4 regions of the Ruegeria sp. K5 genome follow, and region 4 is predicted to be linked to each of the others. Evidence: riboswitches for the same ligand, from Rfam matches in the RefSeq annotation. Region 4 holds a riboswitch; each other region holds the start of a gene.

Region 1 (7,484 bases), on a different contig from region 4:
CTGGAGCAGACCGAGGAAAACCGCCAGCGGGACGAGATCGAGCTGTCCATCCAGATCCCGTTGGAAAACGCGATCATGGGCGTGCGGGGCTTTGCCTCACCCGAAATCAAACCGGTGCTGGATCGCGCGTTGGAACTGGCCGAACGTCTTGGTGACGCGGATGAGACCTCATCGGCGCTGAACGGGCTGGCCGCGCATTTTCTGGACAAGGGAGACTGCGCTAAGGGCATAGAATATGCCGACCGCATTCTGGCTATGCCCGGCGCGGGCGCGAACCGGATCGGCATGTTGCGCGCCCATACCACGCTTGCCTTTCTGCGGTTTCAACTGGGCGAAGGTGAGATTGCCGTTGAACATGCAGAAGAGGCGATCCGTCTCTACCGCCCCGAGGATTACGCCGAAGTTACCTATGGCATTGGCACCGATCAGGGCGTTCTGGCCTATGGGGTCAGCGCGGTGGCCCATTGGTGGTGCGGCGCGCCCGATACGGCGCTGAAACGTGCCGAGGCGGGGTTGGCGCTGGCCGAGGAGTTGAACTCGGCGCTCAGCTTGGCCGCCGCACGGGCCTTTCTGATCATAACCCTGCATTGTCGCCGGGACAGTGACCGCGCCTATGCGCTGGCCACCGAGACCTACGAGACCTGCACCCAGCTTGGCATCCCGCTTTGGGGCGGGCTAAGCCAGTTGTTCCGGGCCGGGCAACCCATCGACCCGCCGGACAAGCGGTGTCAGGAGGTTGATGCCGGTCTGGCTCTGTTGGCGAAAACCGGCAGTCAGACAGGTTCGGGTATGGGGTTTGCGATCATGGCTGACACGCGGCTGGCCAATGATGACCCGGATACAGCGCTGGCGATTGTTGACACCGGGCTGCAAATGTCGGGGATGTTGAACCAGCCGGTCTGGAACCCGGACCTGATGCGGCTGAAAGCACAGGTGCTGGCTGTTCTGGACCGACAAGACGAGGCCGAGGCGCTGCTGCGCACCGCAATTGACGAAGCCGGGGCTGCCGGATCGGTTTCGCTGGCTCTGCGCTGCGCGCGGGTGCTGTCTGATATGCTAACCGGCACCGCGCGCGAAGCCGAGGGCGCGCAGTTGGTTGCCGATTGGGCCGGTCGGCTGGAGCCCGGCGCAGCCGCTTCAGACCCGGCCTGACGACACTGAATTTTAACCAGAGGACCATTTCATGACAGACCATATCGTTTTCTGCTCGGGCCCGATGTTCAGCGTCGGTGATCTTTGGGAGCAATATAACATCGCCGCCGTGCTCGAGGCCGGAGGGTTCGGAACCTATCTCGCCCCGCGCGACGGCGTCGAGATCGCCAAGATGATGGATATGTTGCAGGACCCTCAGGTCTGGTCACAAAAGGGCCAGGAGATGCTGTATATCATCCTCAAGGTCGGCTACGCGCAGGATATCTACCAATTGCTCGGGCGCTGCTCGAGCCTTGTGTTCAACATGGATGGCCGGGTGCCCGATGGCGGCAGTATTGTCGAGGTGACAACAGCCTACGCCGCTGGAATGCCCCTTGTGATCTACAAGACGACACCGGTGACGCTGTTTGGTGGGGTCGATAACCCGATGATTCAGGGGCTTTCGACCAATTGGGACTATGTGCATGACACCGCATCCATCGTGCCCGCCCTGCTCAAACGGATCGAGGCGCAATCGCAGAACGGCTATGTCTACACCCCGCCCCCGAATGTCAGCCTTGTGATGGAGGTTGGGGCGATGACGGCAGACCCCAGTTCCGACCTTCACAAACGGCTCGACGCGATTTCGAATGCGCCAAACGAGAAGGCCGCGCTGGAAGCGGGTGAGGAACTGATCGACTGGGCGAAAAGCAACAAGGCTTATCAGGCGGCGTTTGGCGGGTCGGCACCCACATAAGCCCTGTTGGATTGGTGGGGTTGAAACGAATTCAGTGGCACTCGCCTTGATTTCGAGACCTCGTTCCTGGATCTCATCCAACACACGCTGATAGCGCCAAGCTGCATCACAGGCCGTTCTTCACTCGGGCATTCTGAATGGTCGGTGCGCGTGGTCTTGCAAACCGCGCCCATTTGTATACCATTGGATACAATTGATCCCATGACATCGGGCCTGAAAATTGTCCGTCCAAGCCACATCACCAAGCCGCCCCGTAAGGCGGGCCATCACCTTCGGCCTTGCCGTGCTGGGAACGGTCGTATTCTGGATGCTGGGCCTGCCCCTACCCTTTCTGTTCGGCCCCATGACCGCCTGCCTGATTGCGGCACTGGCGCATGCGCCGATGGAAGGGTTCGGGCAGATCTCGGTCGCGGCGCGTACCATCCTGGGCGTGGCGGTGGGGGCTTCGATCACGCCTGATCTGTTTGGCCAACTGCCGAAAATGGCAGCGTCAATTGCTCTGATCCCGCCCTTCATCCTATTGATCGCTTTGGTCGGGGTGCCGTTCTTTCGCAAGGTCTGGGGCTTTGACGACAAAACGGCCTTTTACGCCGCGATGCCCGGCGGGTTGCAGGACATGATCATCTTCGGCACCGAGGCCGGTGCCAATCCGCGCGCCCTGTCCCTGATCCATGGCACGCGCGTGCTGATCATCGTGACGCTCGCCCCGTTGTTCCTGACCCTGTTCTACGACGCTGACCTGACCAACCCCATTGGCGAACCCGCCCGCGACCTGCCCTTGCACGAACTGGCGCTGATGGTCGTGGCCGCCATTGTCGGCTGGAAAGGCGGTGAGCGGATCGGCCTGTTCGGAGCGTCCATTCTGGGCCCGATGATCCTGACTGCGGCCTTGTCACTGGGCGATTTCATCCACACCCGCCCACCGCGCGAGGCGATCCTTGTCGCGCAATTCTTTATCGGCTGCACCATCGGCGTAAAATTTATCGGTGTCACATGGGTCGAGCTGCGCAAAGTTGTGGCGGCGGGCTGCGCCTATGTTGTTGTGTTGGCCATACTTGCGGCGGCCTTCACGGCCCTTGTGACCACGTTGGGGTTCGGGCAACCGATTGAGGCCTTCCTAGCCTATGCCCCCGGCGGGCAGGCTGAAATGACGGTCTTGGCCATCGTCTCGGGCGCGGATCTCGGGTTTGTCATTACCCACCACCTGACACGGATCGTTCTGGTGATCATCGGCGCGCCCATCGCGGCCAGTCTTCTGGTGCGCTGGTCCCGCTCTCGGGATTAGAGGGGTTTCGCAGTTTGATTTGGATTCAATTCCTTCCGGGTTGCAATCCGACGCTGCGTGCTTTGCTGGCACCAGTAGACAGGGCTTTGGCCTTATGAGACTGTGCAGCCGATGGTGTCCGACGCTCTGAGTCGGCTGAAAAGGGAATGCGGTGCGGGCAAACGCCCAAGGCCGCAACTGCCCCCGCAACTGTAAGCGGCCAGCGACCCCCGACAGACCACTGGATGACCCCGCTTGGGTTGTCCGGGAAGGACGGGGACAGCGATGAACCGCAAGTCAGGAGACCTGCCATCTCCGGCGCATATGTGCCGCAGTCACCTTAACTCGGGCGGGGTGCCCGTGGACGGAGCGACAAGAGATGGACCGCACTGGCCAGACATCACTGTTGATGCCCCACACAAGCCGCCCAAAAGCGCGGAGGGCGTCGTTATGCTTGACCTGACCATTTCCCAACTGGACACCGGCCACGTGCCTCCGCAGCGCGCGCAAGAGCTGGGGCAGATGGGCTATATGCAATGGCTGGGCGGCCTGCCCGGTTCCGCGAACTACCATGCGCAGGCGCGGATTGCTTTGGCCAAGGCCAAACCGTTTGCCGAGACCTCACCCGCCATCGCTGTGTTCTGCGACCTGCTGGCCAGATCCATGCAGATGCCCCTGGAACCATTGTTCCTGGCCCTGCCCGCAAAACAGCGCCGAGGGGGCCATCGCGCGCGCCGCGCCGCCTTATGACCTCATGCGGGCAGTTCAGCCTGTGCCATCGCCCGCATTTTGGACGATTTTGGCCAGGCAAAGCTTTGACTGCTTATTAGTGATTTCGTTGGATTTGCACGCCGAACAAGGTGCATTATGACGCAAACTCATAATTTAGTCGAATAACAATCATTTCACCTCATAATGCCAACGCGCTATACCTTCGGCCCACACAGCCGATTGGATACCGCGAATGCTTGACTTTACCTTGCCCGACACACCCGCGCTCGCGACGCTGCGCGCATTGGCTGCCCAGCGCATCCTGATCCTTGACGGGGCCATGGGCACAATGATCCAGACGCTGAACATGACCGAAGAGGATTTTACCGCCAACGGTCACATCCATGGCCCCGGCTGTCGGCATCACTATCACCCGGATCATCCGCAACAGGGCAACAACGACCTGTTGGTGCTGACCCAGCCGCAGGCGGTTGAGGATATACAGTATGAATTCGCAATGGCCGGGGCGGACATCCTTGAAACCAACACTTTTTCCTCAACCACCATCGCGCAGGCCGATTACGGGCTGGAGGCTGCGGTGCATGATCTGAACGTCGCAGGCGCGCAGGTGGCGCGGCGCGCGGCGGACCGGGCCACGGCTGAGGACGGCAAACCCCGGTTTGTGGCCGGGGCTGTGGGGCCGACGAACCGGACGGCCTCGATCAGCCCGGATGTGAACGATCCCGGATACCGCGCCGTCAGTTTTGATGATCTGCGCATAGCCTATGGCCAGCAGATCGACGGGCTGATCGAAGGAGGCTCTGACCTGATCCTGATCGAGACGATCTTTGACACGCTGAACGCCAAGGCGGCGATTTTTGCGGCTTTCGAGAGCTTCGCCAAGGCCGGACGTCGCCTGCCGCTGATGATCTCGGGCACGATCACCGATGCCTCGGGCCGGACGCTTTCTGGCCAGACACCCACCGCCTTCTGGCACTCGGTCGCCCATGCGCGCCCTTTCACCGTCGGGCTGAACTGCGCCCTTGGCGCTGCATCCATGCGCCCGCATATGGCCGAGATTTCGGGCGTGGCGACCGCCCTGACCTGCGCCTACCCCAACGCGGGCCTGCCGAATGAGTTCGGCCAGTATGACGAAACACCGAACCAGACCGCCGCTCAGGTCGAAGAGTTTGCCCGCGATGGCATCGTCAACGTGGTCGGCGGTTGCTGCGGCACCACGCCCGACCATATCCGCGCGATCGCCGAAGCGGTTGCGCCCTTTGCCCCCAGAAAGGTACCCGCATGACCCGTCATCTGCGCCTCTCGGGGCTGGAGCCTTTTGTCCTGACGCCAGACATCCCCTTTGTGAATGTGGGTGAGCGGACCAACGTCACCGGCTCGGCCCGGTTTCGCAAGCTGATCGTGAACCGCGACTATGCCGCCGCGCTGGACGTTGCGCGGGATCAGGTGGAAAACGGCGCTCAGATCATCGACATCAACATGGATGAAGGGCTGATCGACAGCAAACAGGCGATGGTCGAATACCTGAACCTTGTCGCGTCCGAGCCCGATATCGCCCGCGTGCCAATCATGATCGACAGCTCGAAGTGGGAGGTGATCGAGGCCGGGCTGCAATGCGTGCAGGGAAAGCCTGTGGTGAACTCGATCAGCCTGAAAGAGGGCGAAGAGGCGTTTCGCCATCACGCGGGTCTGTGTCTGGCCTATGGGGCTGCTGTGGTGGTCATGGCCTTTGACGAGGCCGGTCAGGCCGACACCTTCGAGCGCAAGACCGAGATTTGCGCCCGCGCTTATCGCATTCTGGTCGAGGATATGGGGTTCCCACCCGAAGACATCATCTTTGACCCCAACATCTTTGCCGTCGCCACGGGAATCGAGGAACACGACAATTACGGCGTCGATTTCATCGAGGCGACCCGCTGGATAAGTCAGAACCTGCCCCATGCACATGTCTCGGGCGGGGTGTCGAACCTGTCTTTCAGCTTTCGTGGCAATGAACCGGTGCGCGAGGCGATGCATGCGGTGTTCCTGTACCATGCCATTCAGGCCGGGATGGATATGGGCATCGTCAATGCGGGCCAACTAGCGGTCTATGACCAGATCGATCCCGACCTGCGCGAAGCATGCGAGGATGTGGTCCTGAACCGCCAGCCGAAATCCGGCGGCAGCGCGACCGAGAACCTGCTGGACATCGCCGAACGTTTCCGTGGCGACAAGCGCGAAGAGAAGGTCCGGGACCTTGCCTGGCGCGACTGGCCGGTCGAGAAACGGCTGGAGCATGCGCTGGTCAACGGCATCACCGAGTTCATCGAAGAAGACACCGAGGCCGCGCGCGTCAATGCCGAACGTCCCTTGCACGTTATCGAAGGCCCTTTGATGGCCGGGATGAACGTCGTGGGGGATTTGTTTGGTGCAGGCAAGATGTTCCTGCCGCAGGTGGTGAAATCGGCCCGTGTGATGAAACAGGCCGTGGCCGTTTTGTTGCCCTACATGGAGGAAGAAAAGCGCCGGAATGGCGGTGAGGGCCGGCAATCTGCGGGCAAGGTGCTGATGGCGACCGTGAAGGGGGACGTGCACGATATCGGCAAGAATATCGTCGGCGTGGTTCTGGCCTGCAACAATTATGAGATCGTGGATCTGGGCGTCATGGTCCCGCCGCAGAAGATCCTGCAAGTCGCGCGCGAGGAAAATGTGGACATTATCGGCCTGTCCGGGCTGATCACGCCGTCGCTGGACGAGATGGTGCATCTGGCCTCGGAGATGGAGCGCGAAGCGTTCGATATTCCGCTGCTGATCGGCGGCGCAACCACGTCGCGGGTGCACACAGCGGTCAAGATCGCGCCGCGTTACACGCATGGGCAGGCGGTCTATGTCACCGATGCCAGCCGCGCTGTCGGGGTTGTCGGCGCATTGCTGAGCCCGACGCAGAAGCCCGATTATGTCGCCGGGATTCAGGCCGAATATGCGGATGTGGCCGACAAGCACGAGCGCGGCGAACGCGCCAAGAACCGCCTGCTTTTGGCCAAGGCGCGGGCGAATGCGCTGAAGCTGGATTGGGATGATTACGAGCCCATTGCTCCGTCCTTCACCGGCGCGCGCGTGCTGCCCGATTGGGATCTGGCCGAAATTGCGCGCTATATCGACTGGACGCCGTTCTTCCAGACCTGGGAAATGCGCGGTGTCTATCCCGGAATTCTTGAAGATGAAAAACAGGGCGCGGCGGCGCGGGCGCTTTTTGCCGATGCGCAGGCAATGCTGGAACAGATTATCGCAGAGCGCTGGTTCACACCCCGAGGGGTTGTTGGATTCTGGCCTGCCAACGCGGTCGGCGATGACATCCGGCTGTATACCGGCCCGGATCGCGCTGAAACTCTGGCCGCCCTGCACACGCTGCGCCAGCAGACCGTAAAACGCGGTGATCGACCGAATGTCGCGTTGTCGGATTTTGTCGCCCCGGAAGGCCATAGTGCGGACCATGTCGGCGGGTTTGTCGTCACGGCGGGACCGGAGGACTCTGACATTGCCGAGCGGCTGGACAAGGTCAACGACAATTACGGCGCGATCCTCGTCAAGGCTCTGGCCGATCGGATCGCCGAAGCCATG
Region 2 (7,484 bases), on a different contig from region 4:
TGGCTTCGAACCGCATTTGCGCGGGGCGGTCGCAATCGGTCATCACCACCGACATCTGACGCGGTTTGCCGCGCAGTTTGAACTCGGTCTCCCAGGTGGTCCCGGCCTCGACCGGGGCGTCTTGGGTCGTGCGCCGAACATCGATGCCGCGCCGCATGGCCATACGCTCGAACCGTTCGAAATCGGCAACCATTTCGAATACCGAATTGATCGGGGCTTCGATATCTTCGCGCGCTGAAAACTGCATGTCTGCCTTTGCTGCCTTTTGTCCAGTTTTTCCTTAGTCCAGCGTGTCCGCAAGCCAGTTTTGCAACAGAAAATGCGCGATGGCCCCTTTTCGAGCGGGCAGCAGGGTTGGATGCTCGCCTGCGAAAGCCTGCATTATTTCCGTTTTGCTGACCCACATCGCGTCTTCAATCTCGACCGGATCGATCACGATGTCACGCGACAGCGCCTCGCCCGCGCAGCCGAACATCAGCGAGGCCGGGAACGGCCAGGGCTGGCTGGACAGGTACGAGACCGCACCGACCGGCACGCCTGCCTCCTCCATCACCTCGCGCCGTACGGCGGCCTCAAGCGTTTCGCCCGGTTCGACAAACCCAGCCAGCAGCGAATACATCCCCTCGGGCCAGCCGGGCGAGCGGCCCATCAGCACCGCGTCACCATGGGTGATCAGCATAATGACAACCGGATCCGTACGCGGAAAATGCTGCGCGCCGCAGGTCGGGCAACTGCGCTGCCACCCGGCCTGCGAGATTTCACTGGGCGCGCCGCATTTGGCGCAGAATTTATGCGTTTCATGCCAGCCGATTACCGCCTTGGCCGTCGCCGCCAGTTCGGCATCAAGGGGCGACAGGCGGGTCATGATCCGGCGCAGCTCGGCAAAGACATGGCCTTCGGGCAGGTCGGGATGTTGCTGTTCGGTCCGGTCGACAAACGCGCCAACACCGGTCAGGTCCAGCCCTTCGGCGGCCCAGTTCGAAATATCCAGCGCAAACAAAGGAGCATCTGAAGCATCCAGCCCCAGAAAGATCGGGGCAGAAACAATCCCTCCGGGTCCACGTGTGATCAGGGGATGAGACATGGGCTGCAAAGCCAACCGATCCAGCCTGTCACCCTGCACCAGCAGTTTACCGCGCCACAGCAGAACACATCTGGCTGCCGGATCGCCTTGTGCTTGTGACAACTTCTCGGCGTCGCCCCGAATATGGGCCGCACGGTTCAGACCCGCGCCACCGAAAGTCACCTGTTCTGCATTTATCATCACCTGCCCCTTCGGCTTTGCTGACAGGGCTGCCATGACTGCCCCGGCGTTGCAATGGCCTTTCGCGGTGCCGGGCCATGCGCGGCCAGAGGCAATGCTTGCACAGGCCTGGAAACATTGGCATTAAGTCTACCAATTGTTGATTTTGATTTAGCACCAGCATCCAATAGTAGAATTCAAGAGTGAAAACTGGACCTTTTAGACCGGGTCAAACTGAAAGTTCGGATGTGCATATTCGTATTCTCGCGACAACTGATCTGCACATGAATCTGACCGGTTTCGACTATTACTCGGATCAGCCGGACCCCACGATCGGATTCACGCGAACCGCCAGTCTGATCCGCGCAGCACGAACCGAAGCAGACGGCGCACTTGTTTTGCTGTTCGACAATGGCGATGCGCTTCAGGGCACGCCGCTGGGCGATCAGGCGGTACAGGACCCTGACGGCCATCCAATGATGCAAGGGTTTGCGTCCCTGCACTATGACGCCGTCGGGCTTGGCAATCACGATTTCGGCTTTGGGCTGGAGGTGCTGGACACTGTTCTTGATCAGGCTCCATGTCCCGTCCTGTGCAGCAATATGCGCCGCCGGTCTGGGGTTTCGCAACGCTGGCAGGGCCATGCGGTGCTTGACCGATCGATTTCGCTGAACGGGCAAGACATTCCCATCCGCGTGGGCGTGTTGTCGGTTTTGCCCCCTCAGACCGCGCAATGGGAAGCGCATCATCTGGGCGATGACATCACGATCGCGGACTGTCTGAAAGCGGCGCGACGCACCGTGCAGACCCTGAAATCGGCGGGGTGTGACCTGGTCATCGCGCTGGCCCATTCCGGCCTCGGTCAGGTTCAGGATGTACCGGGGTTGGAGAATGCCGTGATCCCGTTGGCCGCCATTGACGGCATTGATGCCCTCGTGGCCGGGCACACACACCTGACCCTTCCCGGCAACGACCATCAGGGGCTGGCCCATGTCGACCCTGAGGCCGGATTGGTCCATGGCAAACCGGTTGTCATGCCCGGGTCTGCAGGAAGTCATCTGGGCGTGATTGATCTGAACCTGTCCCACTCTGCCGATCTCGGGTGGCAAGTCACCGACCAGCAGGTCGGGTTGAGACCGCTTCGCCAAAACAAACCCACCCCTGAAACGCCAGAGGATCCCGACATGGTCCGGCTTTTTGCACCCGTGCACGCCCGAACCCGCACCAAGATGGCCGAGCCGGTGGCGCGAATCGCACAACCGATGCACAGCTATTTCAGCTTTTGCGCCGTTGATCGGGGGTTGGCATTGGTGGCCTCGGCGCAAGCTGCTGCACTACGCCCCTATCTGTCCGGCACTGCACTGGCCAATTTGCCCATGTTGTCCGCCGTTTCGCCCTATAAATGCGGCGGTCGGTCCGGGCCGCGCTATTATACCGATGTCCCGGCGGGCGAGGTTTGTTTGCGCCACATTGCGGACCTTTACGTCTTTCCGAACGAACTGAGGGCGGTGAAGGTCAGCGGCGCTCAGGTGCTGGACTGGCTTGAGATGTCGGCGGGTCTTTTCAACACCCTGCGTCGCGACGCCGAGACCGATCTGATCGACCCCGGTCGGGTTGGGTACAATTTCGACCTTCTATTTGGCCTGACCTACCAGATCGACCTGTCCTACCCGGCCCGGTTTGACGCTCGGGGGCAGTTGATCGACAATTCTCACCGCCGTATCCGGCAGGCCAGAATTGACGGGTCTACGCTTGACCCCAATCAGGATTTTGTGGTCGCGCTCAACAATTACCGCGCCAATGGTGGCGGGCATTTCCCGTTTGTGGAAACGGCTGAGCCGATCAACCTGCCCGCAATAGATATCAAGCGAATCCTCCGCGATTATCTGACCGGGAACCTGCCCGCCGACCCGCTGTCTCAGGCGGTTCATCCGTTTTCGTTCACGCCGCAGGCCGGGGTTCAGGCAATCCTCAGTACGGGGCCCGGCGCGCTGAAGTACCTGCCCGAATTGCAGAACTACGACCCTATCGTTCTGGACCCGGACCCGCAGGGGTTCGAACGCATCCGGCTGACACTCTGACGGGTTGTCATTTTCCCCAGGCTTCCCTATATCAAGCGCTGAGAGGTTGGCGCGGGCGAGCGCCTCGCCAACCTGGTCAGGTCCGGAAGGAAGCAGCCACAACGAGCCCCGCTTGGGTCGATGTCCAACCTCTCACCTTTCCCCCACGTATCCGCTCATCAGCACAATCAGGCAACCAACCGGGGCCAGATTGCCGAATTCCGGCGGGCAAATGCGCCGATATGGCCGATCTCTTTCACTCCGAACTCCTTGGGTGACAACAGGTGCCGCCGCGCGTCCGGCCCATACAGATCCGCCAGACGCCATACGGCTTGTGGCGGGACGGTCTGATCGTCGTCGCTGGTGAACAGATCTACCGGAACACCCAGATCCGCCCAGCGCGCCAGTGGCAGTTTTTGCCCGATCTCAGGCACATAATTCAAAGGTGCGGTGCACCACCTGCGCCATTGCCAATAGACAGAGCCCGGCAGATCGGCACCGAACCCAATGGCTTTGCCGGGCAGATACCCCAGGGCTTTCACAAGCAGCGGTACATGCCCATGCCAGAACGCCCAGGCCAACCCCCGATAGGGCCATGGGTGATCGGACAGCGTCACCAACCCCGAGCAAACACAGATCATCCGGTCGATCTGGTCGATATCCGGCTGAATCGGCCCCAGCATTCCGCCGACGGAATGACCAATGCTCCACTGCCGGGCGTCGGGAAACCTTCGGCGCATCTCGGCCCGTGCTGCGGGCATATCGATCAGGGCCCAGTCCGACATCGTGACCTGCGAGTCGCGCATGGGGCCGGAAACAGAGTGACCGAAATCGCGATAGTCGTACGTCAGGCAGGCCATGCCACGCTCGGCAGCCAACCACCGGGCAAAGTGCTGGTAGTAGTCGCGCGGCACACCGGTCGCCCCGTTCAGTACCACCACCGTTTCGGGATCAGTAAAAGGCCGATACAGCCGCGCCGACAGGTGCGCCGGGCCAGCGGGAAACTGAAAATCCTCGATCTTCACGTGCTGTTGCGTGTCCAACATCGAACCTGCGGGCCTTTCTGAACCAATCGGTTTACCTGCCCAAGAGGCACAACAACCCGCAGCCGAGTCAACCCCGCTGCCACTTGACCACACGTCGCCCGGCACAAGACATGTGTACGCGACACCCAAAACCGCGCTTGACTCAGAACGCGAACAGACGCTAGCTGTTGTGTGATGGTTTCCGATCCACACAATAGGTCGGGATGAAAAGGGAACACGGTGCGGTTCTGCCCGGTCAAACCGGAAGGAACCAAGGCCGCGACTGCCCCCGCAACTGTAAGCGGTAAGCGATGCCGGAATGCCACTGGCCGAAAGGCTGGGAAGGTCGGCAAAGCAACGACCCGCAAGTCAGGAGACCTGCCATCATCAACGTAACCGAAACTCGGGCGGGGTGTCCGGGCAGGTCCTGACAGCGTTTCTTCTGTCTCACCTGTATCATCCCCCGTCCGCCGCGCGGAGGGCGCAGGATGATCTGGAAGACAAAAACCCACGAATACGTGGCGACCATTTGCCAACGCACAGGCGGGCCCTGCCCCGCAATGGCGCGCATGGCACGCGCGCTGGCCGAGGCAATGAACAAGGCCGACCACGTCACCAGCGAAGGATTCGAAATCGAAGGTAGCAGCGACCTGACGCATTGCGCGCAAGGGTGCATGGCCCGCTTTCGCGCCGGACCAGAACAGATACGCATCTTCTGCGGGACCGAGGCGGACACGCCGATCCAAACGCTGGATACCTATGCCGACCTGATTTTTAACGAGACATGCGCGGCCCTTCCGTCCGGGGCCTTGCCAAGAACGCCTTGCGCCATGCTTGAGGTCTTGGCCCTGAGACCTTCAAGACCAGTGCAGGAACCGGCGCGGGTATCAGCCTGAGCGCGCATCCAAAGGTGCGTGGGTCGCTTTCGTGGCCCATGCCATCTGCTCGTCGGTTTCCACCGCGCAGGGGCGCAGGGCCCGCAACCGGGCCAGCGCCTTGTCTGCCGGTTCCCCGCATTCCAGCATCAGGCGCAAGACCACCATACCGGATCGCCCGCACCCACCCCGGCAATGCACCAGCACCCGGCCACCGCCGGACAAAGCCTGCCGCGCCGATGCGCTGACCGACCCCCACCGATCCTGAACGGCGCGCGGCGGGGCGCCAAAATCCTCGACCGGCAAATGAACCCATCGGCTGGCGCGGCCCTGAATGTCACTGCCAAAGGTCCGGGCCCCGTCCTGCAGCATCTCAACTTCCGTGGTCATCGAGATCACAAGACCGGGTTTCCAATCCGCGATTGTATCCAGATCGCCCGCATAATCTCCGCCGCGTCCCGGCATCGAGGTCAGCGCAAGTGTTCCGCCTCCGACTTGCAGCGCGTAGACGACCAGTTGCGACATCAAAGATTTCCTCCCAAACCCAAGCCTGCTTTTAAAATGTGCTTCAAAAATACTGAGATTCCAGTTTACGCCGATCTCGGGTCTTTCCAAACCAAATTTCGCCAACCGCGCGGTGGACGCGGGCTGCAGCGACCACTACGCTGCGACGACGTCCCGAATCCGCCAGAGCAGACATGACCGACACAGACAGCCCCGCCTATCAGGTTCTCGCCCGCAAATACCGTCCGGAAACCTTTGCTGATCTGGTGGGTCAGGACGCGATGGTGCGCACGCTGAAAAATGCGTTCGAAGCCGACAGGATAGCCCAGGCCTTTGTCATGACCGGCATACGCGGCACCGGCAAGACAACCACGGCGCGGATCATCGCCAAGGGTATGAACTGCATCGGGCCGGACGGCGCTGGTGGCCCCACGACCGAACCCTGCGGTCAGTGCGAGCATTGCGTGGCCATCATGGAAGGCCGCCATGTCGACGTGATGGAGATGGACGCCGCCAGCCGTACCGGCGTCAATGATATTCGCGAAATCATCGACAGCGTCCGCTACCGCGCCGCCTCGGCCCGCTACAAGATTTACATCATCGATGAGGTTCACATGCTCTCGACCAGCGCCTTCAACGCGCTGCTCAAGACGCTGGAGGAGCCGCCCGAACATGTGAAGTTCATCTTCGCCACCACCGAGATTCGCAAGGTCCCGGTCACGGTCCTGTCCCGCTGCCAGCGCTTCGACCTGCGCCGGATCGAGCCCGAAGATATGATCGGTCTGCTGCAAAAGATCGCCAGCGCCGAAGGGGCCGAGATTGCCGAGGACGCGCTGGCATTGATCACCCGCGCGGCCGAGGGGTCTGCCCGCGACGCAACCTCGTTGCTGGATCAGGCGATTTCTCATGGCGCAGGCGAAACCACCGCTGACCAGGTGCGCGCCATGTTGGGGCTGGCCGACCGTGGCCGGGTGCTGGACCTGATGGATATGATCCTGCGCGGCGATGCCGCCGGGGCCCTGACCGAGCTTAGCGCGCAATATGCCGAAGGGGCCGACCCGCTGGCGGTGCTGCGTGATCTGGCCGAGATCACCCATTGGGTCTCGGTCGTCAAAATCACGCCGGACGCAGCCGAGGATCCGACAGTATCCCCTGACGAGCGCGCCCGTGGCCAGCAGATGGCCGACGCCCTGCCCATGCGTGTGCTGACCCGCATGTGGCAAATGCTGTTGAAGGCGCTGGAGGAGGTCTCGGCCGCCCCCAACGCGATGATGGCCGCCGAGATGGCTGTGATCCGTCTGACCCATGTGGCCGATCTGCCCAGTCCGGAAGAACTGATCAAACGTCTGCAGGATACACCTGCGCCACCAAATGGCGGACCGGGCGGCGGTATGCCGACCCACGGTAACGGCACTGCACCGGTTGAAGCGCGCGCAGCACCGGCCTATGCGCCTGCGCCTCGCGGGGCAGGGGGTGCTCCGGTCGCGGCGCTGGCCCAGGACACGCAGGCCGCTTTGGCGCGCTATCCCAGCTTCGATCACGTGGTCGAGCTGATCCGCGTCAACCGTGATGTGAAACTGTTGGTCGAGGTCGAAAACGGCGTGCGGCTGGTTTCCTATCAGCCGGGACGGATCGAGTTCACGCCCGCGCTGCAGGCCCCGAACGATCTGGCCCCACGGCTGGGTTCGGCTCTGCAGCGGTGGACAGGCAATCGCTGGGCCGTGGCGATTGTGTCCGATGGCGACGCGCCGACGATTGCCGAAATTCGCGACAGGGC
Region 3 (7,484 bases), on a different contig from region 4:
GGTTTTTGCTGGATCTGGGCCATCGCCGCATCGCGCTGATCAACGGGCTTGAGGATATGGATTTCGCCCATCGCCGCCGCGACGGTTATCTTGCTGCGCTGGCGCAGGCCGGGCTTGAGTTGGATCCCGATCTGATGCGCAGCGCCGAAATGACCGAAGTTTACGGCCATCACGAAACCCGCGCCATGCTGGCGCTGGACAATCCGCCCACCGCAATTCTGACTTCGTCCATGATCTCGGCCATTGGTGTGCGCCGCGCTTTGGAGGAGGCTGGCTTGCAGATGGGCCGCGATGTGTCCGTGATTGCCCATGATGACGACCTGTCCTACCTCAAGAACGGGCAGGACGTGCCCATTTTCACAGCCACACGCTCATCCGTACGTCAGGCAGGGGAACTGGCCGCCGACATGCTGATCGAGCGCATCAAGTCCCCGAACGATCCGACCAAAACCAAATTGCTCGAGGCGGAACTGGTCGTGGGCAGATCAACCGGCCCGGTGCTAAGCAGGTAACAAAATGAAATACACCCGCGCTGATTTCCCCAAGGATTTCCTCTTTGGTGTGGCAACTTCGGCCTATCAGATTGAAGGCCACGCGAAGGGCGGCGCTGGCCAGACCCATTGGGACACCTTCGCCGCCTCGCCCGGCAATGTCGTGCGAAATGAAAACGGCGATCTGGCTTGCGATCACCTGAACCGGTTCCCGCAGGATTTCGATCTGGTGCGCGAGGCCGGGTTTGATTGCTATCGCTTTTCAACCAGCTGGGCGCGGGTCATGCCCGAGGGGCGCGGTCAGGTCAATCAGGCCGGGCTGGACTACTACGACCGGCTGACCGATGCGCTGCTGGATCGCGGCATCCGCCCCTGCGCCACGCTTTATCATTGGGAATTGCCTTCGGCCCTGGCCGACCTCGGCGGCTGGCGCAACCGCGATATTGCCGGGTGGTTCGCCGATTTCACCGAGGTCATCATGGGCCGCATCGGCGACCGTATGCACAGCGTCGCCCCGATCAACGAGCCCTGGTGCGTGAGCTGGCTGAGCCATTTCGAAGGGCACCACGCCCCCGGCATGCGCGACATTCGTGCGGCGGCGCGCGCGATGCACCATGTTCTGCTGGCCCATGGGCGCGCCATTCAGGCCATGCGGGGGCTGGGGATGAACAATCTGGGCGCGGTGTTCAATCTGGAATGGGCCGAACCCGCCGACAGCAGCCCAAACGCCCGCGAAGCCACCGATCTTTATGATGGGATTTACAACCGTTTCTTTCTGGGTGGCGTCTTCAAAAAAGCCTACCCGCAGAATGTGCTGGACGGGTTGGAAAAGCACTTGCCAACCGGTTGGCAGGACGATTTCGAAATCATCGGAACGCCAGTCGATTGGTGTGGGCTGAACTATTACACCCGCAAACTGATCGCCCCGTCCGACACCGCATGGCCCAGCCTGAAAGAGGTGCCCGGCCCGCTGCCAAAAACGCAGATGGGGTGGGAGATCGAGCCGACGGCACTTTCTCGTTTTCTGACCCGCACGGCGCGGGACTACACCGGAGACCTGCCGATCTATGTCACCGAAAACGGCATGGCCAGCCCCGAGCGGCAGCAGGATGACGACCGGATAGAGTATTTGAATCAGCATCTTACGGCGGTGCAAACTGCGCTGGAACAGGGCGTTCCGGTCAAGGGTTACTTCATCTGGTCGCTGCTGGACAATTACGAATGGGCGTTTGGATATGAAAAGCGGTTCGGGCTGGTCGACGTGGATTTCGACACGCTGGAGCGCAGACCCAAAGCCTCGTTTAACGCGCTGAAGTCGGCGCTGGCGCAAGGTGAACCCGTTGCGGTGCCCTTGGCCCAACCGGCAGGTGCGGTGCACGCGCATTGGAACCTGGTGGCAGATATCGGCGGCACCAACACCCGGCTTGGGGTCATCACAAACGGAGAGCTGACGGATCTGCGCAAGCATCCGACCGGTACCCTGCCCGATCTGCTTGACGCGTTCCACAGCCTGCGTGATGACATCGGCACCGACCCTCAGGCCGTTGTCGCCGCAGGCGCGGGCCCGGTTCGCGATGGCGTCATCCAACTGACAAACGCCCATCTGGACCTGTCCGAGGCCGAGTTAGCCAAGGCCACAGGTGCCCGACATACCTATGTGATCAACGACTTCACCGCTGCGGCATGGTCCGTGGCCGAGGCAACGAAGGCCGATGTGGCCGTGCTGCAGGGCGACCCGACACCGCCAACCGGCACCCGTCTTGTCGTTGGCCCGGGAACCGGGCTGGGTGTCGGGGCGCTGTTGTATTCGGAAGGACATTACCACACAGCCTCGGGCGAAGGCGGTCATGTCGGTGTCTCCCCGCGCCACCGGGACGAGGTTGATATTTTCGAAGCCGCCCGCCACATCGCGCCGGACTGTTTCTTTGGCGACAGCCTGACGCTTGAAGCTGAAATGTTCCTGAGCGGAACAGGTCTGCCTGTCCTCTATCAATCCATCGCACTGGCCGCCGGTCAGACTGACGCACCGCACCGTCCGGCAAAGGACATTCTTCACGACGCCCGCAACGGATCGGATGCCCATGCCATCAAAGCGGCAGAGATGTTCACGACCCATCTGGGCGCTCTGCTGGGTGATCTGGCCGTCACCTTGATCCCCCGGGGCGGCGTGTTCCTGGTGGGCGGCGTGGCAGAGAAGAACCGCTGGCTGTTTGGCGAGCGTTTTCTGGACGCCTTCAATCAAGGTGGGCGATTCAGCGATTTGCGGCAAGGGATGAACCTTTATATCTCGGAACAGATCGAATTTGGCATTGTTGGCGCTAACAACTTCTGTAAAAATGCGCTCATGCGGTAAAATCGTGTGACCATTTCCAAAGAAGGACCGCGGGATGATCCTGTGTTGTGGCGAAGCCCTGATCGACATGATCGCCGAACCGACCAATTCGGGCGCGCAGGGCTATGTGCCCCATTCCGGCGGCGCAATTTTCAACACGGCCATCGCGCTGGGGCGCTTGGGCGCGCCGGTGGGGATGCTGACGGGCTTGTCCTCGGATATGTTTGGCGCGCAATTGGCGGACACGCTGAAGGCAAGCCATGTGGACACCTCGCATGTGATTGTCAGCGACCGCCCGACCACTTTGGCTTTTGTGAAGCTGGTGGATGGGCATGCTTCGTACAATTTTGTTGATGAAAACACGGCGGGGCGAATGTTGCAGCCCGAGGATATGCCACAGCAATTGCTGGCGACCTCGACCCTGTATCTGGGGGGGATCAGCCTGGCCTGTGAACCCTGTGCCGATGCCTATGCCGCGCTGCTCGACCGTCATGGCGGCGACCGCGCGGTGATGCTGGACCCAAATATCCGGCCGGGTTTTATCAAAGATCAGACCCGCTATCGCACCCGCCTGAACCGCATGATCGCGCAGGCCGATATCGTCAAGGTTTCGGACGAGGATCTGGATTGGATCATTCCCGGGCCGGAAACCCATGCCGAGAAGGTGCCCTTGTTGCTGAAGGCCGGGCCGTCGGTGGTGATTGTGACGCGGGGCAGTCAGGGGGCCTCGGGCTATCTGGCGGACGGGTCCGAGACCTCGGTGGCGGTCAAACCGGTGCAGGTTGTCGATACGGTCGGGGCTGGCGATACGTTCAACGCGGGCGTTTTGGCCGAACTCCACCGCGCCGGGCACCTGAGCAAAGAGGGCCTGCGCGCCTTGACACCTGATAGCCTGCGCGCGGCTTTGTCCCTGGGCGCAGAAGTCGCCGCCGTCACCGTATCCCGCGCCGGGGCAAACCCGCCCAGGGCGCATGAGCTTTGATCCCCCGAGGGAACCGACATGAAACGATCCGACATCAACGACATCAAGACCGAGGCGCAGGCCTTCATCAAATCCTTCGGCGCGGTCCTGCCGCCCTTCGCCGACTGGTCCCCTGATCAGATGCGCAGCGCAAAGGCCGACACGATCCGCGCCCGAGGGTTGGGCTGGGACATTACCGATTACGGTCAGGGCAAGTTTGATGAGCTGGGCCTGTTCCTGTTCACCCTGCGCAATGGCGACGTGAATGATCTGAACCAGGGTCGCGGTATGCTCTATGCCGAGAAACTGCTGATTTCGCGAGACAAACAATTATCTCCGATGCACCGCCATATCATCAAGGCCGAGGACATTATCAACCGGGGCGGCGGTGATCTGGTGATGGAGATCTACGCCTCGGACCCCGAAGGCGGCATTGATCGCGACAATCCGGTGGTTGTGCCCAGCGATGGCTGCGACGTGACGATCACGCCCGGCGAATTGCTGCGCCTGAAACCCGGCGAAAGCGTGACCCTGATGCCCGGTATCTGGCATGCCTTCTGGGCCGAGCGTGGGGATTGTCTGATCGGTGAAGTCTCAACCGTCAATGACGACCGCACCGACAATGTGTTCGAGCAACCGATCCCCCGGTTCGCGACCATTGAAGAGGACGCAGCGCCGGAATTTTTGCTGGTTGCGGATTACTAAACACTCAGTCCGCGCCGCCAAAATCTCGACCAGAGCGCTTGACAATTAAATCCGCGACAGACTAGCTGACCAGCGATGGTTCCCGTAGCGATGCCTGCGGGATGAAAATGGGAATACGGTGCGGCCCTGCGGCCAAATCCGTGACTGCCCCCGCAACTGTAAGCGCAGAGCGACGCCAAATCACCACTGGCTTGAACAGGTCGGGAAGGTTGGCCAAGCCACGACCCGCAAGTCAGGAGACCTGCCATCACCTGTGCAACCAACCCGGGGCGGGGTGTCCTGGAAGGAGGATTTGATGGCTCAATTTTTCGCCTGCGGGCGTGGCTTTTTCTTTTCGCGCGGTTTCCGCAGCGGGAACAGCCATGTCATCCCAAGCTGACCACTTCGTCCTGATCTGTTCGACCTGTCAGGGTGAAATCGAAGCCAAGGCAGCCAAGGCCAGTTTGGACGCAACCCTACCACCGGGGTTTGCGACCCGAATGATTGCCTGCATGGCAGGGTGCGAACGCCCCATGACCGTTGGGCTGCAAGCCGAAGGCAAGGCGCAGTATCTGTTCGGCGATATCCAAAGCCCCGCCGATCTGGACGCGATTGCCGCCTTCGCCCGCCAATTCCGCGACAGTGACGACGGCTGGACCAGTGCAACCGATCGGCCCCCTGCCCTGCTTTTCAAAACTCTGGCCCGTCTGCCGCGCCTTTCGACAGAGGGCGAGAAATGAGTTTTCTGGTTGCCAAGGGGCTCGAATACTACGCCCTGAATGGGGATGTGTTGCTACAGGATGTCTCCTTCTCATTGGATGAGGGGTCGATCCTGGCCATTGCCGGGCCAAACGGGGCCGGGAAAACCACGCTGTTGAACCTGCTTTGTGGCCTCGAACGTCTGGCCTTGGGCGATGTGACGATCAAGGGGCAAAGCCTGCGTCAATTATCTGCCCCTGAACGGGCACGCACCATCGCTGTGGTCGGGCAGCAGGAACTGCCTGACGGCAGGCTGAAACTGCGCGACTATGTGGCCCTTGGGCAAATCCCGATTCAGGCCGACCGGTCAGCCGAGGATCATAAGGCCGATCTTGAGCGGGTGCTTGAGATCACCGAACTGGTCCCGCTGGCCGATAAACCGATGCAACGTCTGTCCGGCGGCGAACGTCAGCGGGCGCATATCGCACGGGCCCTGGCGCAAAGGCCATCGCTGCTGTTTCTGGACGAGCCGACAAACCACCTCGACCCCGACGCCAAGGGCCACATGCTGTCGCTGGTGGCCGAACTAGGCGTGACGGTTGTGATGATCGTGCACGATCTGGTCATGATCCCCGAATTCGCCACCCATGTCGCTTTGATGAAGGCAACCCGCATGACCGGCTTCGGCCCGGTTCCCGAAGTTCTAACACCCGAGCGTGTGCGCGATACGTTTGGCGTTGACTACCTGTGTTTCCAGCACGAAGGGCGCGTGATCCCGGCGCTGGATATCCGAAAACGAAAGCTGTCATCTTAACAGGAGAATTTGATGATGCAGAAATTCTGGTCCGTAGTCCTTGTTTCGGGCCTCGCGAGTGGTGCGGCGGCACATGAAGTGACCGTCGACAATTGCGGAGAACCACTGGTGTTCGACGGCACGCCCGAGCGGATTGTCGTGCACGACATGAACATGACCGACATGGCCTTTGCGCTGGGTTTGCAGGACAAGATTGTCGGCCTGACCGGCATTACCGGCTGGTACAAGACCAGCCCGGATTTCGATGCAAAACGCGGTGACATCCCGGAACTGGCGCCCAAATACCCCACCGTCGAAAATCTGGTCGCGGTCGAGCCGGATATGTTCTTTGCCGGTTGGTATTACGGCATGCAGCCGGGTGGCGAAGTCACCCCCGACACGCTGGAACCCTTTGGCATCAAAACCATGGTCCTGACCGAAAGCTGCGTTCACCTGAACAAGGACCGCCCCGAAGCCAGCATGGACCTTCTGTTCGATGACGTGCTGCGTCTGGGCAAGGTGATGCATGTGGAAGACAAGGCCGAAGCGTTGGTTTCGGGCTGGAAAGACCAGCTGGCGGCCATCGAATCCAAAACCGCAGACCTGCCGAAACCCCGCGTCTTCCTGCTGGACGGTCCCGCCGATGCGCCCTTTACCGCCGGTAAATTCGCCATTCCAGACGCCATGATCGAGGCTGCGGGCGGTGTCAGCGTCACCCATGACATGGACACCAGCTGGGGTCGCACCTCATGGGAAGCAGTGGCCGCCGCAAACCCCGAATTTCTGGTCCTACTGGACTATCAGACCGGGAACGGTGCCGAGGACACGTTCAAGTTTCTGCAGGAGCATCCGGCCATGTCCCTGACCGATGCCGTCAAGAACGAACGCTGGATCGGTCTGCGCTATGAAGAGCTGACACCGGGACCGGCAAATATCGACGCCATCGAAAAGATGGTTTCGGCCATGCACCCGGAGCTCAACTAAAATGGCTCAAACGGGGCGTGCGGTCCTGCTGGGGGCGGTCATTCTGACCGCCCTTTTGCTGCTGTCCGTTGTCTATGGCACGACATCCATTCCTGTCGCAGACGTAGGCACAGCGATCATGCTGGGCACCGGATTGACCGAAGGCGAGATGTCCCCCCTGCATCGGATCGTGTTCGACCTGCGCCTGCCCCGCGCCCTATTCGCGGCGGTCATTGGCGCTGGTCTGGGTGTGGTCGGCGTGGTGCTGCAAACCACCACGCGCAACGATCTGGCCGACCCGTTTCTGTTTGGCCTGTCTTCGGGCGCAGCCGCCGGGGCGGTTCTGGTCATCACGGTAACCGGGGACGTGCTTGGCATCTGGACCCTGCCGCTTGCTGCCTTCTGTGGCGGCTTGATCGCGTCAGGCATCGTTCTCGCGCTGGTTCAGGGCTTGCGCACAAGCGCGCCGGAAAAGCTGATCCTTGCAGGGCTTGCGGTCTCGTTCCTGTTTTCTGCCATCACCAACTATCTGATTTTTTCCGGCGACAGTCGTGCCGCGCA
Region 4 (7,484 bases):
GTTGCGCCGCTGTCGTCAATCAGATCATAAAGCTTGCGGGCAGGCAGCGACCCAAAAGCGGCACCATACAACGCACCAAGTTCACAAGGGCCGGGGTGCAGTTTTTTACCGACCGGGCCGGGTGCATGTCCCTGCCATTCCTGCGGCAAAGCGTCGGTGACCCGTGCCATGCGGCGCGTCTCGGGCGTATATGTTCCTGCAAACCACCGTGCCAAAGCGATGACATGGTCAATGGCGTCGGCCTCGGCCACAGGCCGCCCGGTCTCGCAGCCGTCGGCGCGCAGGATCAGATCGTCAACGCCGGTTTCCAGACGAATATCCGCTGAATCCGCGCTCAGCAGGCGCGCGGGCCCGGTGTCGATGGCAAAGCCGAACTTTGCGGGCAGGGCAGGCAGTTCCGCCAGCCGGTCAATCAGTTCCTGCGTCAGGCGCGCGGTCAAATCGCCCGCCTGGTACAGCGGCGTGACCAGAATGTTGCGCCGCACCTCGATGCCAGGTTCGGCATCCAGCAGGTCCAGCGCCGCAAGTTCCTTGAGCAGCGGCTGGTGGTCATAATCCTCCACCCCCCGCAGTTGCAGATTGGCGCGGTTGGTCAGGTCGATGGTGCCATTTCCAAACCGATCTGCAAGGTCGCACAGACCCAGCGCCTGATCGACCGTCAGACGCGCCAGTCGGGGTCGTACCCGCACCACCAGACCGTCGCCCGACATCATCGGGCGGTGTGCGCCGGGGCACCAGCCCTGTATGACGGGGGCGCTCATCCCAGCCCCTCCAGATCGGCGCGGATCGAGTTCCGGCGGGTGTTCCACAGCCCGGTCTCCAACAGCGCGCGGAACCGGTCCTGCATGGCCTCATGGGCCTGCGGGTTGGCCTCGGCCAGAAAGGCATCGACCTGCGGATCGCCCAGCGTTGCGTCGTGATACAGATCGAACAGATGCGGCGCGACCGTGCCCGACAGATGCGCGAAGGACGCCATGTGATCCAATGTCGCCGCGATCTCGGCAGCGCCCCGGAACCCGTGCCGCTGCATTCCGGCGATCCAAGCAGGGTTGGCGGCGCGGGCATGGACAACGCGGCTGATCTCTTCGGGCAGGGTGCGCGCGCGGGGATTGTCCGGGTTGGTATTGTCCAGATGGTACAGCTGCGCCTCGCCGCCGGTCACCTTTTTGGCCGCTGCAAACCCGGCCTCGTGCGTGGCGTAATCGTTGGCCAGCAGCAGGTCGGTCTCGGTCAGGTCCTGCAGGTGGACAAAGCTGTCGGCATTGGCGACGCGCTGCGTGATCCCATCGACGTCCTGCGCGATATGCTCGCCTTCCAGCGCATAGGAACTGGCCTGCAACCATGCTTCACCCGCCTGCGTGCGGGCCTCATCCGTATAAATTTCAGACAGTTGCGTCATGTTCACGCCATAGCTGCCCGGCGCGGGGCCGAACACGCGCGCAGCCGGGGCCTGCCCGGCATAGGGGTTCCAGTCCGGTGCCTCATCCCGTTCGGATAAGGCCCGCACCGCTTGACCGTAAAGCGCAGAGAGCGTCGGGAACACGTCGCGGAAAAGTCCCGAGACGCGCAGGGTGACATCCAGACGCGGGCGGCTGAGGTCGGTGATCGGCAGAACTTCGATGCCTGAGACGCGCTCGGACCCCTTGTCCCAGACCGGCTTGACGCCCAGCAGGTGCAGCGCCATGGCGAATTCTTCCCCGGCGGTGCGCATGGTGGCCGAGCCCCAGAGGTCGACGATCAGCCCCTTGGGATAATCGCCCTCTTCCTGCAAATGCCTCCGCACCAGTTCCTCGGCCAGTTTGACCCCTTGGGTATAGGCGGCGCGGGTGGGCACAGACCGTGGATCGGTGGTGTAGAGGTTCCGCCCCGTTGGCAGCACATCCGACCGACCGCGATAAGGGGAACCCGAAGGGCCAGCCTCGATCCGTTTGCCCGCCAGCGCGTCCAGCAGGGCCGCACGTTCGGCATGGGCCGAGGGTGCCGGGTCGAAATTGCCGCTCACGTCGGGCACCCGGCCAAAGATATGCAACCCGTCGCCGAACTGGCTTTCCTTGATGTCGCAGACAAAGCGGTCGATGCGGGTGATCGCCTCGGCGGTGCAGGTGGCCTGATCCAGGCCGAGGTCGCTTTCGAGCCCAATCGCCTGCGCCTCGTCCCGGATATCCTCTTGCAGTCGGTCGCGGCGCTTGGGGTCCAGACCGTCAGCGTTCGAGAACTCGTCCAGCAGCGATTCCAGCCGCACCATCCGATCCGGCGTGCCGCTTTCCTTGAGCGCGGGCGGGATATGGCCCAGCGTGACGGCTCCGATCCGGCGCTTGGCCTGTGCGGCCTCGCCGGGGTCGTTGACGATGAACGGGTAGATCACCGGCAGATCGCGGATCAGCGCCTCGGGCCAGCAGGCGGCGGACAGGGCGACCGATTTGCCGGGCAGCCATTCCAGCGTGCCATGCGCGCCGATATGGATCAGCGCATCCGCGCCCAGCCCTTGGCGCAGCCACAGGTAAAACGCAACATAGCCGTGGCGCGGGGTGCGCGAGAGGTCGTGGTAATCGTCATCGCGCAATTCGGGCGTGCCGCGTTCGGGTTGCAGTGCGATCAGGGCCTTGCCGCGTCGCAGGGCGGTGAAATGGAAGGCTCCATCGGCGCAGGCCGGGTCATCTTCGGGCTTGCCCCAGACGGATTGCAGATCACTGCGCAGGGTTTCGGGCAATTCGGCCAATGCGGTCAGGTAGTCCTGCAGCGGCCATGAAATCCGGGCATCCGGCAGCGCATCGGCAATCGGCTCGGCAGGGGTGGTGTCATAGCCTGCGCCTTGCAGATCGGACAGCATCGCCTCGGCCGAGGTCAGCGCGTCGAGGCCTACCGCATGGGCCATCTGCCAGTCCTTGCCGGGATAGGTGGACAGCACCAGCGCAGGCGTCTGATCGGCTTTGGGTTTGTCGTGCAGGTTAAGCCAGCCTGACACGCGGTCGATGATCGCTTCGATCCGCTCGGGCTCGGCCCGGTGGGCGAAACGGGAATATTCCAGATGCGGGTCGCGCTTGCCCGGTTCCTTGAACGAGGCGATGCCCGCTGAAATCCGCCCGTCCACTTCGGGCAGTACCACATGCATGGCGAGGTCGGCGGGGGATAGCCCGCGTTCCGCCTCGGCCCATGCCTTGCGGCGCGAGGTGGCCAGCGCGACCTGAAATACCGGCACGTTGGCGGCGTCCAGAGGCGAGGTGCCCGACGCGCCTTTGCCCGAGAATGAGGTGGCGTTGATGATGGCCGACGGGGCCAGCGCCACGACCTGCTCACGCAGCCAATCGGCTGCTGCGGGCGCTTTCAGAGACGGAGCGAACAGGCCCACCGCCTCAAAACCCCGCGCGCGGAGGCTGCGGATCAGAGCCGCGACAGGAGCGGTGTCGGCTGAGGTCAGATAGGCCCGGTAGAAGGTCACAAGGATGCGTTTTGCATCGCCCGTGAAGGCGGCATCCACCGGGATCACGCCGCGATCCGGGCACCACGCGCCGCATTCGGGCAACGTCTTGGCCCCCATCACCGGCCCGGCATAAAGCCCCGCCGCCAGCGCCATTTGCGCCAGGGCGGCCTGCGCCGCGACCTCTCCGCCGGTGTCGCACAGATGCGCCAATCGCCGCAGGGTCGAGATGGGCAGGGTGGAATAGTCATCCAGCCGCGTATCCTCGCGCCCGTCCGCAGGCAGGACCGCCAGCGCGATGCCCTTGGCCTGCGCCAGTGCCAGAACCTGTTGCAACCCGTAGGACCAGTAGGGCACACCGCCGATCAGGCGGATCAGTATACCCTTTGCGCCCTCCAGCGTCTGTTCCACATAGGTATCGACCGACAGAGGGTGCTTGAGCGCCGTTAGGTTCGCCAGCCGCATCGTCGGCATCCGCCCCTCGGGGCCCCCACCGCGATGCCAGCCCGCCGCAAAAGCGCCAAGGTCACTGTCCGAGAACGACAGCACCACCAGATCCGCCGGGCTCTGGCCCAGATCGGTCGGGGTCTCGGTTTCCTCTAACCCGTGGCTTTCGCGGAAGACGACGTGCATGGCTTACTCGGCAGCCTCGGTCACACCTACGAGGATATTGCGGATCGCGGCTTCTTTGATGTCGTCATGCTCGGCAATGACCACAAGGCGCGAGCGGCGCTCCTCACCGGGCTCCCAGGGGCGGTCATATTGGTGCCGGACGCGGGCACCGACGGCCTGCACCAGCAGACGCATGGGTTTGCCCTGAACGGCGGCATAGCCCTTGACGCGCAGGATGTTCAGCTCATTCGCCAGACGTTCGATCTTGGCGACCAGATCGGCGGGTTCGGTCTGTTCCGGCAGTTCGACGATGATGCTTTCGAAATCGTCATGCTCGTGGTCGTGGTGGCCGTCGTGATGCGACGGTCGAGCGTCCATGTCATCCTCGGCGGCGGCCTCAAGGCCCAGCACGACGCGCACGTCCACGGCACCTTCGGCCACTTCAACCACGGGCAGAGGGCGCGGGGCTTCGGCCGCGATGATTTCTTTGGCTTTCGCCACACCTTCGGGACCGGCCAGATCGGGTTTGGTCAGCAGGATGATGTCGGCGCAGGAGATCTGGTCCTCGAACACCTCCGACAAAGGTGTTTCGTGGTCGATCGAGTCATCGGCCAAGCGCTGGGCATCCACCGCCTCGACATTCGGGGCGAAGCGACCGGCGGCGACAGCCTCGGCATCTGCCAAGGCGATCACGCCGTCCACGGTGATCTTCGACCGGATATCGGGCCAGTCGAACGCCTTCAGCAGCGGTTTCGGCAGGGCGAGGCCTGAAGTTTCGATCAGGATATGATCCGGGCGCGGCTCCAGCGCCATCAGCGCCTCGATGGTGGGGATGAAGTCATCGGCCACGGTGCAGCAGATGCAGCCATTGGCCAGTTCCATGATGTTTTCCGCCGGGCAATCCGGGATCGCGCAGGATTTCAGGATGTCGCCATCAACGCCCACATCGCCGAACTCGTTGACCACCACGGCCAGACGTTTGCCTTGCGGGTTCTGCATCAGATGCTTGACCAGCGTCGTTTTGCCCGAGCCCAGAAAGCCGGTGATGACGGTGACGGGGAGTTTTTCGAGGTTGCTCATTTCAGGGCTCCAATCGGGGGAATGCGCGAGGCGCAGTTTTTGCGAAAATGTTCGGGGCGCTCGCGCCATTTGACCAAGCCGTCCTCGGTGGCCAGATACTTAGTCGCACCGTCGACGATGACGTCAACGTGATCGGTTTCGTTGAGGTTCTCATAGACAAAAGTCCAGCGATCCGGCCCGCCGCGCAGCACGATGGAGCAGCCCTGATCGCAGTTCGACAGGCATTCGACGGCTTTCAGCGTGACGCCCTCGGGCAGATCCGCCTGTTCCAGCGCTTTGTGCAGCAATGTGCCGGGGCGCTGGTCATCATCCTCGATGGGCAGACCACGGCGGCACGTGGTGCAGACCAGCAGCTCGACCGGCGCAGTCTCGGTCATGTCTCTCATCCCCCCAAATCCTCTTCGCGGGGGACGGGGTTTCATGCGGGCCACGCGATGCACATGGACCCGACACCGGAACACCCCGCCCGGTTTCAACTTCGGGTGCTGGCAGGTCTCCCGGCTTGCGGATGTCAGAGGCCCGGTTCGTCTGGCTCCTCTGTCGGATGTCCCGCCTTCCCGGCTTTGCAGCCAGTGGCATTGGGCACCCTCTCCGGTCACGGTCGCGGGGGCGGCTGCGTTTGGCGGATAATCCGTTGACGCATTCCCTTTTCATCGGCTGTCGCCGACACCAACGACAGGGACATGCGGTACGTGCGGGCAGGTTGTCAAGCGCGATGCGACCACCATCGCGTGGCTAGGATGAAAAGCGACCTGCCAGCGTCGCTGGGCGGCATGACGCGGTGCACGCGACATGGTCGCATACCGGAAAACACGCAGGGAGACGCGAATAATGAAAGTTGGGTTCATCGGACTTGGAAATGTGGGCGGAAAACTCTCGGGCTCGTTGCTGCGCAACGGGATCGACCTGACGGTCCATGACCTGAATGCAGACCTGGTGGCAGAGTTCGTCGAAAAAGGCGCAAAGGCCGCCGAAAGCCCGGCCCAGCTGATGCGCGATTGCGACGCGGTGATCACCTGCCTGCCATCGCCTGCCGCCTCGGACGCGGTGATGCAAGAGATGTTGCCCGAGGTCGGCCCCGGCAAAATCTGGATGGAGATGTCCACCACCGACGAGGCCGAGGCCAAGCGGCTGGGTGCCATGGTCATCGAGCGGGGCGGGGCGGCAGTTGATTGCCCGGTTTCCGGCGGATGCCACCGGGCGGCAACCGGTAATATCTCGATCTTCGCGGGCTGTGACCGCGATACCTTTGAGCGAATCCTGCCTTTCCTGACAACGATGGGCCGTCGGGTGCTGCATACGGGCGATCTGGGCTCGGCCTCGGTTCTGAAAGTTCTAACCAACTATCTGGCAACCGCCAACCTGATCACCTGCGCCGAAGCGCTGGTGACCGCCAAAGCCGCCGGGATGGACCTGAACACGACCTATGAGGCGATCAAGATCTCGTCCGGTACGTCGTTTGTGCATGAGACCGAAAGCCAGGTCATCCTGAACGGCTCGCGCGATATTTCCTTCACAATGGACCTTGTCAAAAAGGATATCGGCCTGTTTCAGGACGTCGCCGACCGCGCGGGTGTCCCGCTTGAGATCAACCCGATCATGATCAAGATCTTCGAGGACGGCATCGCACGCTACGGCGAACGCGAACTGTCGCCCAACATCATCAAACGCCTGGAAGACGCCACCGGCCTCGACATCCGCGCGCCCGGCTTTCCACCTGAAATGCAGGACGATGAACCTGAAGAACCGGGTTATGAGGTTATCCCGGCGGGGCGCGATTCCTAAGAGGGGCGCGCTTTCGTCTTTGCGTCGCGAGGTGAAGGTATTGAAGGAAGTGGAGGCGAGTACCGGAATCGAACCGGTGTACACGGATTTGCAATCCAGAAAGAGATAAAGCAAAAACAACGACTTAGGGGTGCAAAATGCCCCCTGACAAAAAGTGAACAAAAAGCGAAAGTTTCAAAGCCAAGTTCGCCGGTTCAAAACGAAAAAGGCCCCGTCACAGCGGCAACTGTGAACCGGGGCCAAATAGAAAAAGCCTGTCAGCTTTCGAAAGACATTAGCACGGGCCACTACCGCTCCGCAAACGCTCAGTCGGCTTTTTCCTGGCCTCTGACCGGTGAGGTGATCCAATGAGCTGGCGCATAGCGAATGAATGCGCCGAGCGCCGCTTTGGCAGCGCCGCCCGCAAGCAGATTATCATGTTCCTGGCCGACAAAGCGAGCGATGACGGCTCCGGCATCTGGTGTTCCAAGGGGACGATCCAGCGCCACACAGAGCTTAGCGAGAGCACGGTCAAGCGCACCATTATCGATTTCCTGCGAGAAGGCATTCTGATTGAGACGGGGCGGCGGCACTGCAAGAATGGCTACAC

The links. A riboswitch is a leader RNA that binds a small molecule or an ion and turns the genes downstream of it on or off. The one in region 4 is predicted to bind cobalamin.
Region 1: it holds a riboswitch for cobalamin, as region 4 does, so the genes downstream of both, ACR0MO_RS14690 (hypothetical protein) here and ACR0MO_RS00325 (DUF1636 domain-containing protein) in region 4, are expected to answer to the same signal.
Region 2: it holds a riboswitch for cobalamin, as region 4 does, so the genes downstream of both, ACR0MO_RS20265 (hypothetical protein) here and ACR0MO_RS00325 (DUF1636 domain-containing protein) in region 4, are expected to answer to the same signal.
Region 3: it holds a riboswitch for cobalamin, as region 4 does, so the genes downstream of both, ACR0MO_RS11900 (DUF1636 family protein) here and ACR0MO_RS00325 (DUF1636 domain-containing protein) in region 4, are expected to answer to the same signal.

Annotation. Positions count from the first base shown of each region.
Region 1 covers NZ_JBQFML010000005.1:125,790-133,273, reverse strand. The annotation lists gene ACR0MO_RS14705 (ATP-binding protein) at 1-1,152, shown strand, start outside; gene ACR0MO_RS14700 (nucleoside 2-deoxyribosyltransferase) at 1,184-1,888, shown strand; gene ACR0MO_RS14695 (AbrB family transcriptional regulator) at 2,109-3,173, shown strand; cobalamin riboswitch at 3,269-3,480, shown strand; gene ACR0MO_RS14690 (hypothetical protein) at 3,603-3,902, shown strand; gene ACR0MO_RS14685 (homocysteine S-methyltransferase family protein) at 4,117-5,169, shown strand; gene metH (methionine synthase) at 5,166-7,484, shown strand, end outside.
Region 2 covers NZ_JBQFML010000014.1:1,153-8,636, reverse strand. The annotation lists gene ACR0MO_RS20290 (SRPBCC family protein) at 1-247, opposite strand, end outside; gene nudC (NAD(+) diphosphatase) at 281-1,264, opposite strand; gene ACR0MO_RS20280 (bifunctional 2',3'-cyclic-nucleotide 2'-phosphodiesterase/3'-nucleotidase) at 1,447-3,324, shown strand; RNA gene ffs (signal recognition particle sRNA small type) at 3,364-3,462, shown strand; gene ACR0MO_RS20270 (alpha/beta hydrolase family protein) at 3,492-4,349, opposite strand; cobalamin riboswitch at 4,508-4,728, shown strand; gene ACR0MO_RS20265 (hypothetical protein) at 4,817-5,224, shown strand; gene ACR0MO_RS20260 (phosphatase domain-containing protein) at 5,216-5,728, opposite strand; gene ACR0MO_RS20255 (DNA polymerase III subunit gamma/tau) at 5,902-7,484, shown strand, end outside.
Region 3 covers NZ_JBQFML010000003.1:143,679-151,162, forward strand. The annotation lists gene ACR0MO_RS11875 (LacI family DNA-binding transcriptional regulator) at 1-512, shown strand, start outside; partial or broken gene ACR0MO_RS11880 (GH1 family beta-glucosidase) at 517-1,821, shown strand; gene ACR0MO_RS11885 (glucokinase) at 1,885-2,844, shown strand; gene ACR0MO_RS11890 (carbohydrate kinase family protein) at 2,879-3,805, shown strand; gene ACR0MO_RS11895 (D-lyxose/D-mannose family sugar isomerase) at 3,824-4,489, shown strand; cobalamin riboswitch at 4,549-4,752, shown strand; gene ACR0MO_RS11900 (DUF1636 family protein) at 4,852-5,208, shown strand; gene ACR0MO_RS11905 (ABC transporter ATP-binding protein) at 5,205-5,981, shown strand; gene ACR0MO_RS11910 (ABC transporter substrate-binding protein) at 5,994-6,944, shown strand; gene ACR0MO_RS11915 (iron ABC transporter permease) at 6,946-7,484, shown strand, end outside.
Region 4 covers NZ_JBQFML010000001.1:63,694-71,177, forward strand. The annotation lists gene ACR0MO_RS00310 (cobalamin biosynthesis protein CobG) at 1-761, opposite strand, end outside; gene cobN (cobaltochelatase subunit CobN) at 758-4,051, opposite strand; gene cobW (cobalamin biosynthesis protein CobW) at 4,055-5,110, opposite strand; gene ACR0MO_RS00325 (DUF1636 domain-containing protein) at 5,107-5,487, opposite strand; cobalamin riboswitch at 5,581-5,799, opposite strand; gene ACR0MO_RS00330 (NAD(P)-dependent oxidoreductase) at 5,903-6,895, shown strand; gene ACR0MO_RS00335 (hypothetical protein) at 7,243-7,484, shown strand, end outside.